2 regions of the Microbulbifer salipaludis genome follow, and region 1 is predicted to be linked to the other one. Evidence: predicted binding sites of a transcription regulator. Region 1 holds the regulator's gene; the other holds the start of a gene.
What was found. The regulator LexA, encoded in region 1, represses DNA repair genes until DNA is damaged. The targets are predictions, from matches to a motif close to ACTGTNTNTANANACAGT.
Positions count from the first base shown of each region.

Region 2: JF535_RS01040 (VRR-NUC domain-containing protein) is a predicted target of LexA. The motif match lies at 2,598-2,615, and genes of this name have one in related genera.

Region 1 is NZ_JAEKJR010000002.1:1,727,831-1,732,919, forward strand. Features, by position in the region: gene JF535_RS12930 (DUF6763 family protein) at 86-418, shown strand; gene JF535_RS12935 (LOG family protein) at 512-1,162, opposite strand; gene lexA (transcriptional repressor LexA) at 1,378-1,986, shown strand; gene JF535_RS12945 (hypothetical protein) at 2,073-2,327, opposite strand; gene JF535_RS12950 (DUF6586 family protein) at 2,446-2,985, opposite strand; gene topA (type I DNA topoisomerase) at 3,049-5,089, opposite strand, start outside.
Region 2 is NZ_JAEKJR010000001.1:252,286-257,374, reverse strand. Features, by position in the region: gene JF535_RS01045 (ATP-dependent DNA helicase) at 1-899, opposite strand, end outside; gene JF535_RS01040 (VRR-NUC domain-containing protein) at 896-2,560, opposite strand; gene JF535_RS01035 (TonB-dependent receptor) at 2,777-5,089, opposite strand, start outside.

The sequences.
Region 1 (5,089 bases):
ACCAAGACCTCCCGCCCCACACTAGATTGAGTTCAGAGGCTCCACTATTGCGAGCCACAGGATATTGACCCGGGAGGGCCACATCATGGCAAGAATTGCTCCTGAAATTGGTAGCTGGTTTGAAAATTTCGACAGTGGCGACTTGTTCGAAGTGGTGGCCGTAGACCACCCATCCCGCACCATTGAAATCCAGTACCTGGACGGTTCACTGGGGGAAATCGACTTCCAGAGCTGGCCAAGATTACCGGTGATCGGCGCCGCGGAACCGGAAAACGCCAATGCCGGCTACGGTATCCTTGCGGAAGAAATGCAGGATGAGGAAGACTCGGGATTCCGCAGCCCGATTCTTTCACCGGTGCAGAGCGCCATCGACCGGCTGGAGGGTGAATCGTATCCGGGAACCGACGATATCTTCTGACGTGAGAACCGGTAACCTCACAACCGACCAGAAACCTGCCCGCCTCGCCCCAGAGAGTTTTCGGCCTTTACAGTGCTGAAAACCGGCGATGAATTACTGAGTCTCCCCGTCACACTCACGGATAAACTCGATAATGATCTGCGCCGCTTCATCGACGGTATCAACCAGTGTGAACAGGCTCAGGTCATCGGCATCAATGCAGCCCCGCGCCAGTACGGTATTGCGCATCCAGTCCACGAGTCCTGCCCAATACTGCTTACCCACCAACACAATGGGGAAGCGCCGCACCTTGCGTGTCTGCACCAGCGTGAGCGCTTCAAACAACTCATCCAGGGTGCCATAGCCCCCGGGCATGGCAATAAAGCCCATCGCGTGTTTGACGAACATAAATTTACGCACAAAGAAATAGCGAAAGTTCAGATTGATATCGAGATAGGCATTGGGCAATTGCTCGTGAGGCAATTCGATACTCAACCCGATGGATTCACCAGACTGGCAAAACGCACCGCGATTACAGGCCTCCATAATCCCCGGCCCACCACCGGTAATCACCGGCACTCCTTCGCAGGCCAGCAATTCCCCGAGGCGTTGCGCCTCCTGATATTCCGCCGCCTGTTCAGGGAACCGCGCACTGCCAAACACGGTGACAGCACCCTTGAGGGTAATCAGCCGCTCGATACCATCCACGAGTTCAGACTGAATACGCAGCACTCGCCATGCTTCGGGCATTTTTGCATCCAGCATATGCCAGCTCCTTATGAATATGCCTGGCGAAGTGCATGGGCGATGTGAGCGATACACACCGAACCCCATACACCAAACCCGCTTACAGTCTAGCAGTTCACGCAATCCACCCAGCGTTTGCGGCCCCGCCAAATCTGTATATAATCACAGCAACTGTATAAAAATACAGACCCCGGGAAATCGGGATGGAAGATCTCGAATAACAGGAACTGCCCATGACAAACCTCACTGCCCGCCAGGCCCAGGTACTTGCGTTGATCAAAACGTATCTGGACGATACCGGTTATCCCCCCACCCGCGCGGAAATTGCCCAGGAACTCGGCTTTCGCTCGCCAAACGCAGCGGAAGAACACCTCAAGGCGCTGGCGCGCAAGGGCGCCATCGAGATGGTGGCCGGTGCCTCCCGTGGTATCCGCATCCCGGACCATCACACCGGCCTGCCCATTGTCGGTCGTGTTGCTGCGGGTAACCCGGTGCTGGCAGAGGAAAATATCGAGGAGTACTGTGAAATTCCCGCCGAGTTTTTCCATCCACCAGCAGATTATCTACTGCGGGTGCACGGCATGAGCATGAAGGATGCAGGTATTCTCGACGGCGACCTGCTGGCGGTGCAGCGGACCGACAACATTCGCAATGGCCAGATCGTGGTGGCGCGCATTGAAGACGAAGTGACGGTGAAGCGATTCAAGCGCCGGGGCAACCAGGCAACGGTTCAGCTGCTGCCGGAAAACGAAGACTTCAATGTGATTGAAGTCGATATGCGCGACCGCAACTTCGCCATTGAGGGGCTGGCGGTGGGTGTGATCCGGCAAAACCCGGTGTGATACGCACGGGGCGGATTACCGCAGACATCCACGCATAAAAAAACAGGGCCTAGGCCCTGTTTTTTATGCGTCTGTATCAACCAGGATCAGTGGATTGTGTGCTCGGTCAAATCCACGTCCTCTTCTTCAAAAGGCTCTGGCTCCAGGGCATTGATCTCCTGCACCGCTTCGATACCCGCCTCCAGCATGGCGCGGGCAATGGTCACTTTGTGCTCACGCAGAAAATCGAGACTCTCGGCAGAAAAATGGATACGCACCAACGGATCATCTTTGTGACCAGCACGCCGCAGCGCCACATCACCATTGGACAACTCGATGATTTCGTAGGTCTCAGAAGACATTCATCTCTCCACTTATCTTCCCGGGAAGCACCAACCACCGGCCGGCGCGATTTGTGGCAGTGTACCACAGGGAAGGGAGATTAATCAGAGGACAGAACCGGATCCAGCCCGGACGGGTTCACCACTCCTGCCCGTGGGCCCGCTGCCGCACCACCAGCTCATTCAGCGCGCGCAGCCACTTCATCAACAGATCCCGGCTAAGGGGCTCAGGAGCCGCTCGGTCAAGCTGCTGTACGGGGATCAGGCTCTGCACACCGATGGCCCCTTCAGACTGGGCCACTTCTGCACCTGCCGGCCGCCACAGAGCCTCCCAGGCCGCCTGCATGCCCTGAAACCAGCTGTCCGGGTTTTCCGACAGGCTCACCAGCTCATTGACTTCGGCACTGAACTTGCCGCGAGCCGACACCAGTTGCGCCAGTGCCTGGGCGGTATCCGGCTCGCCCCCGGCCCGGAACCCGAGCTGGAGCTGCTGCCCCTGCTCGGCGAGAAATGCTTTGTAGGCTCGCCACAGCTGCATCAGCGCCGCTTCCTGCAATGCAGTTTCCCGCAGCGCCTGCTGAGTGTCTGCAACCTCAACCTCGCCCGGGGCTGGAGACTGGAGGATCAGCTGTGCTTTGCGCAATGCCGACGCAACGCTACCGGTATAGGGATTACTCAACCTGCATACTCCCTATTTCTCCCTGTTTCTTACAACGACCTGCTGAGCAGACCAGCCGGCCAATTACTTGGCCGGGGATTTTTTGGTGGTGGCTTTTTTCTTGGCTGGTGCCTTTTTAGCGGCCGCTTTTTTAGCCGGTGCTTTTTTCGCCGCAGCTTTTTTCTTGGCTGGTGCTTTCTTCGCCGGCGCGTCTACCTGCCATTTGCCATCGCGGTAGAAAGCCTTCCAGCCGGTGGCCTTACCCTCTTCCTCGCTCTGGACATACTGCTCCTGAGTTTTGCGGCTGAACCGCACCACGGTATCGCGGCCTTCGTTGTCTTCCGTGGGTGCCGAGAACAGGAAGCTGTACTTGGGATCAATCTCGTCTTTATGTGGCAGCAGTTCCTTCACCAACGGGGCACGGGTCTCGCGGTTTTTCGGGAACTGGCTGGCCGCCAGAAACAGACCGGAGGCGCCGTCGCGCAGAATGTAGGTGTCGTCCACCTTCTCGCAGGGCAGCTCGGGCATGGGCACCGGGTCCATTTTGGGTGGTGCCGGCTGGCCACTCTTCAGCAGCTTGCGGGTGTTTTTGCAGGTCTCGCTGGTACAGCCGAAGTACTTGCCGAAACGGCCGGACTTCAACTGCATATCCGCCCCGCACTTGTCACACTCGATCAGTGGGCCATCGTAACCCTTGATCTTGAAAGTGCCTTTTTCCACTTCAAAGCCGGGGCAATCCGGATTGTTACCGCAGATGTGCAGCTTACGCTGTTCGTCCACCAGATAACTGTCCATTGCCGTGCCGCACTTGCCACAGCGGCGCTTCTCGCGCAGCTGGCGCGTTTCCGCCTCTTCATCTTTATCGGCGTCAACGGCTTCTTCACCAGACACCAGGTTCATGGTGTTGGTGCAGCGCTCCTTGGGAGGCAACGCATAGCCGGAGCAGCCCAGAAAGACGCCGGTTGAACCGGTGCGGATCTGCATATGGCGGCCACACTGGCTGCACTCGATGTCCGTATCCGTGGGCGAATTGCGCCGCATGCCGCCTTCTTTATCCTGCGCCACTTCGAGACGCTTGCTGAAACCGGCATAGAAATCGTTCAGCAGGTCTTTCCAACCCCGCTTGCCTTCTGCAACCGAGTCGAGGGACTCCTCCAGGCTGGCGGTAAAACCGTAGTCCATGAGGTCGGTAAAGCTCTCGCTGAGACGATCGGTGACGATGTCACCCATCTTCTCCGCGTAGAACCGGCGGTTTTCGAGACGCACGTAACCGCGATCCTGGATCGTGGAAATAATGGATGCGTACGTCGATGGACGGCCAATTCCACGCTTTTCCAGCTCTTTTACCAGCGCCGCTTCACTGAAGCGCGCCGGGGGCTTGGTAAAGTGCTGCTTGGGGTCGAGCTTCTTCAGGTTCAGCTTTTCACCGACCTTGATATCGGGCAGCACCAGGTCTTCGTCTTTCTTGCTCTGTGCCGGCGCCACTTTCAGGAAGCCGTCAAAGCGGATGACGCGACCACGGGTGCGCAGCTCGAAGTCCCCTGCCGTAACCACCACAGATGTCGAGGTAAACTGCGCCGGCGTCATCTGGCACGCCACAAACTGCTGCCAGATCAGGGTGTACAGACGCTCAGCGTCGCGTTCCATGCCGGAGAGCATGTTGGGTTTTACCCGCACATCGGACGGACGAATCGCCTCGTGCGCTTCCTGTGCACCCTCTTTGCTGCTGTACCGGTTCGGATTTTCCGGCAGGTACTTGTCACCGTAATTTTCTTCGATGAACTCGCGCACCGAGGACACCGCTTCCGCACTCAGGTTGGTGGAGTCGGTACGCATGTAGGTGATGTAGCCCGCCTCATAAAGCCGCTGGGCCATCATCATGGTTTTCTTTACGCTGAAACCCAGGCGATTACTGGCCGCCTGCTGCAGCGTGGAGGTGATATAGGGTGCGCTGGGCTTGGAGCTGGTGGGCTTGTCATCCCGCGCGCTCACCGTGAAGTCGCTGGACTGCAGCGCGTTCAGCGCCGCCATGGCCTGCTCTTCGTTGGTGGGCTTGAAGGCCTCACCGGCCTGCTTTTTCACTTCCAGGCGCAGGGCGTCAGATTTGGCGGTTTGCGTGTCCGCA
Region 2 (5,089 bases), on a different contig from region 1:
CAGGTTTTGTCCCGCGCCTGCAGTTCCAGTACCGACAGGGTCAGCCCGCCGGCGTGCAGCCGCGCGGCGGTTTCCCGTACCACCTGGCGGCCGGAATTTTTCGCGGTGAGATACACCAGCTGGTCGAGAGTTGTTTCCCCCACGGCCTTGATTGCCGGGAACAGGGTGCTGATGGTTTTGCCGATACCGGTGGGTGCCTCCACCAGCAGTTCACCGCCATCGCGCAGGCAGCGGTAGGCCGCTACCGCCAGCGTGCGCTGGCCCGCCCGGTATTCTGCAAATGGAAAGGGCAGCGTGCGCGCGGAGGCGCGCACCGCCTGCCGGTGGGCCTGCCAGCGCCGGTGCCATTGCAGGTAGGTGGAAAGCGCGGTTCGGGCGAAGGTTTCCAGCTCGTGCCAGCGGAACTCGCGGGATTCGGGGTAGGTCTTTTTTTCCTTCAGGTTGTGCCACAGCATCTGCAGCGCCAGCGGCGTGTCGGCGGAGAACTGCTGTTGCAGCCCGTAGCAAAAACCGTAAATTTTCAGCTGTGCCCAGTGCAGGTCGCGGGCGGATTCCGCCAGTTTGTGCGGCGGCACATAGGTGGTTTTTATCTCGTCCAGCTGCGCCGCGCGGTGCAGGTCCGGCTGGGGGTGCAGGATATCCACCCGGCCTCTGAGTACCACGGTGTGGCCATCCTGTTCCACGGTTTCCTGCAGGCGGTATTCCGCTTGACTGCCCGCGGGGCGCTTTTTCTGCAGTCGCTGGTGCGCACGTATCCCCTCCTGCGCGCTGGGCCCGCCGGAGAGCTCGCCCACCAGGTCGCCGCTGCGACAGGCGAAGGCCACCAGCTCGCCCACGGAAAGCGACAGCGTGTTGTCGAGCGCGGTTTGCGCTTGTAGCTCTGCTGGAGACTCACTCACGGTGTTGCCCACTCCACATGCAATACCCGGTGGGGGATCTGGTGCGTGGCGAAGTAGGCCAGCCAGCGCTGTTGGTTTTGCTGCAGGCGATCGCCGGGGCCTTTGACTTCCACCAGTTCGTAGCTGCCCGCCGCGGGGAACCGGATCAGGTCCGGCAGGCCGTTGCGGTGATGGGAGATATCACCCAGCAGGCGGCGGAACAGCGCCAGCCAGTGCTGCGTGGGTATACGCTCCAGCGCCAGCGTCAGCAGGGATTCCGGCAAGGCTTCCCAGGCCACCAGCGGGTTGGCAATACCGTGCTTTTCGTGAAAGTGCTGCCAAACCCAGCGGCTCAGGTTTCCCCGCGCCAGTTCTGCCAGGCGGCCCTCGAATGCGGCGCTGCGCTGTGGATAAAAATCGGGGGTGCGGAAGTCGCTCGGCGCTACCTGAAAGGGGTTGAAGAAAGCCCCCGGCACCGGCGCGAACAGAATGTCCCAGATGGCGAGACCCAGCACGCCATTAAACAGGGTGTTTTCCACATAAAAGCAGTGATCGTCCGGGGGCCGCGCAAGGTGTTCCGCGGCGAGCAGTTCTACCCGCGCCCCGTTAGGGGGAAGCGCGATGGTGTCCGTCGGCGGTTTGTGTCGGCGCGGTGGTGGCCAGGTATCACCGTCGCCGGTTTTCTTCGCGGTGCGGTGCCCGAAATTCCGTGCAAACGCGCGTTCCGCTTCGTTGAGCGGGTTGGCGAGTATCTCCGCGCACAGGGCCAGTGCGGCCGCGGCTTCGCCACGGGCCAGCGCGATCCGCGCGCGCCGCTCCCGCGCCGGCGGGCGGCTGCACAGGCGGTACAGCGCATCGGCGTCGTCCAGCGCTTCGAATCGCTCCAGTTGGCGCGCCAGGGTCAGGCGCAGCCGGTCCAGGCGTCGGTGCAGGGTGCGGTCGCCGTCGATGCCGACGGGGAGCTGCGCCGCCAGTGCATTGATCGCGGCCGCATCGGCGGCCAGCGCGCCCTCGGCTTCTGCCAAGCAGTCGTAATAGCGCAGGTGCTGTTCGATCTGCGCGCGGCTCTTAAACGGCAGCTGTTCCCGTTCCAGCGGATAGCGTTCATAGCGGAACAGCCCCAGGTCCCGCAGCACATAGTCGGTCAGGTCCTGGTTCAGGTTGCCGAAAAACAGCAGCTTGAAGGTTTCGAAGTGCGCCGCCGCCTGTACCGCCAGCAGCGGTTCGTCCACTGTCAGTGCGTCTTGGATGGGCGCCGCCTGCTGCGCGAGCAGCGCCTGTTCCACGGCAGGGCGTTTCAGGGTTTTCGCCAGCGGCTCGGGGCTGCTGGCGAGCAGTTCGTGCTTGGTAAACAGGGGCAGGATTTCGTCCAGTGCCAGCGACGGGTTGCGCTGCAACAGGCCACTGATCACCAGTTCTTCCACCGCCGCAGGCAGATCGCTGATCTCCCCATACGCCAGCTTGTGTTGCCGGAACAGGGCGCCGGCGGAAGAGGGCACGCCCTTGCGCGACAGCAGGCGCACATAAAGACGCTGGCTGTCGGTCGCCAGCGCCCGGAACTGGCGGTAGAACTGCCGTTCGTCGTCGCTCAGCAGCGCTTCATAACGCGCCACCACAAAGTCCACCAACGCGTGGAAGTTGCTGAGGTAGTAGTCCGCAGGAAGTTCACTGGAGGGCGCCATGCATTTGGCCTGCTAAAGGCTGGGGGTAGCTGTGGTTACTGTGTTTTTATACAGCAAACCGTCACTGCGAACAAAGCAAAGGCTGACCGGCTGGCCGGCAAAGGTATTTGGTGAGCAAGGTTTCGATAGGGGAGGAGAAGAGGCGTATAGAGAGGGACTTAAAAAGCGGCCCGCATCGCTGCGGGCCGTAAAATGGGAGAGTTGACTATCGGAGGCTTACCAGTGGTAACCGAAACTCAGGCCATAGCTGCGCTGTGCCTTGCCGGCCATCGGCGTGCTGCCGCCGAAGCCCTGCCACCAGTTCACATCCTCATCGGTGAGGTTGTATACCCAGGCCTCGGCGTACCAGTCCTGGCTGGCGGAGGTGTAGTTGAGGTTGGCGGTGGCCATGGTCCAGGCATCGCGCTTGTCAGTAAACCAGGCGATATCAACCCCCTCTCTCATATCCTCCTCTGGAATAACCCACTTGTCGCGGTTGTCGATGTCGAGGTAGGCGTCATCTTCCCAGTGTACGCTCAGGAAGGGGGTCAGCGAGGAGCCGTCACGGAATTCGAAGGTATGGCTCATGTTGACGGTCAGTGACGCGTTCGGGGAATAGGCCAGCTCATTACCCTTCAGGTTGCGGTAGCTCGGGTAGCGCGGATCGTAGTAATCGCTGGAGTTCCCGAAACTGCTGTCCGACGGATTTGCATCGTTATTGAACACCTGCCCGGGTTCACTGCCCCACTGCTTCCAGTAGTCGGAGGTGATTTCGGTATCCAGGAAAGTCACGTATCCACCAATGTGGCCGCCGGCCCAGGGAGCCCATTCCATTTCCAGTTCAAGACCCTGGATTCTGGAACTTGCCGCATTGCGGGTCAGGAAGGTGCCGTGATCCTTCCGGACTTCTTCGAGCACGGGGTCACCGTTGGCATCAAAGATTGGCTCACCGACATCATCACGTGCAGGTTCGTACGTGAAGGTGACGTCGTAGATGGTCCAGGTAGAGAACTGCTGGTCTTTGTAGTCGTTATAGAAGTAGTTAGCGCGGAGGTTCATGTCGCCGTCGAGCAGCGATGTCTTTACGCCAACTTCATAGGTGACCACAGTTTCCCCATCATAGCTGGTGTCAAAGCGATCGCCGGTCGGGTTCTCCGGGCTAATGGTTGATTGCTTATACAGTACGTCACCAATGCCGCCGCCCTTGTAGCCGTTGGCTACGTAGCCGTACACCATCGTGTTGTCAGAGAGGTCGTGGTCGATACCGATACGCCACGTAGTTTTAGACCAACTTTCATACACGTCATTCTGGGTGTCGATAACGAACCCTTCACGCGGCTGGTCATAGTAGTCTGCGGGCAAGGCGTTCAGCGTATTGCGAGGGGTCTGGGCGGTGCCGTCGCCAAACCACGCGTCGGGATTACCCCAGGGCAGGCCCCAGTCAACGAAGCCCCACGCATTGATGGGGCCAGAACACGCATCCCAACAGCCCCAGTTTCGACCGCCGATATCTTCTTTGCTGTCTTCAGTGTGGCGCAGGCCGAGCGTCAAGTGCGTCTGCTCGGTGACAGAATAGGTTGCCTGTCCAAATACCGCCTCAGACTTGATGACACGTTCGGGCTGGATCCATAGGCTTGCACCACCCATGGCCCCCTGGTAGTGCCCGTTCATGTAGTTGTCTTCTTTAAAGTTAAAGTAGCCGGCAATCCACTGGAGACGGCCGTCCCCGGTAGATTTCAGCTGTAGTTCATGCGACCAGGAATCGTAGTCCGTATCGACCCACTTGAGCATCTGGTCCCAGGCATAGTAACCCTGGTCAATATCATACTGGCCGGTGCGCTCCTGGTTCTGGTAGCCCGCGTTATAGACGAACTGCAGCTCATCGCTGATATCGTAAGTGAAGTGCGAGCGCACGCTGTCCATGGTCATGTCGTTTTTGCCCGGCACATTCACATAGGCGACGAAATTGTCCTCGCTGCCCCAGATGTCGGTACAGGTACCACCCATTTCGACGGGGCGATCCTCGATGCGTTCACAGTCGCGTTGCCCGATACCCCCTGCACTATCGTCGCGGAAACGCTCCACGGTAACCAGCCAGCTAGCCTTTTCGGTCGGTGTCCAGCTGGCAGATACACGGGCAGCCCACTGGTTGGCGTTGTTGTAGAAATCAGCCGGATCGGCTTTGACTTCCTGATAGTACTGCTGGTCGAACAGCCACGCCTCAAAGCCATTGGCCGCTGGACTTACCGCTGAGTCCGTCGGGGTCAGTTCATCCATGGGCAGGTAGCGTTGGTCCCACTGGTTGGGATCGTAATAGCCGGTGAGGTTGGAATCCTTTTTCTCGGTCATGTAGGCCGCGCGCAGCGCGAAGGTATCCGAGACCGGTATATTGATCATGCCCTTGAAGGCGCGCTGGTTGAAACGGCCCGCTTCGAACCTCGTGGAAGCCTCGAATTCGTCGGTTTTAGGTTTCGCAGAAATGATGTTGATCGAGCCAACGGTGGAGTTGCGGCCGAACAGGGTGCCCTGTGGGCCCCGCAGCATCTCCGC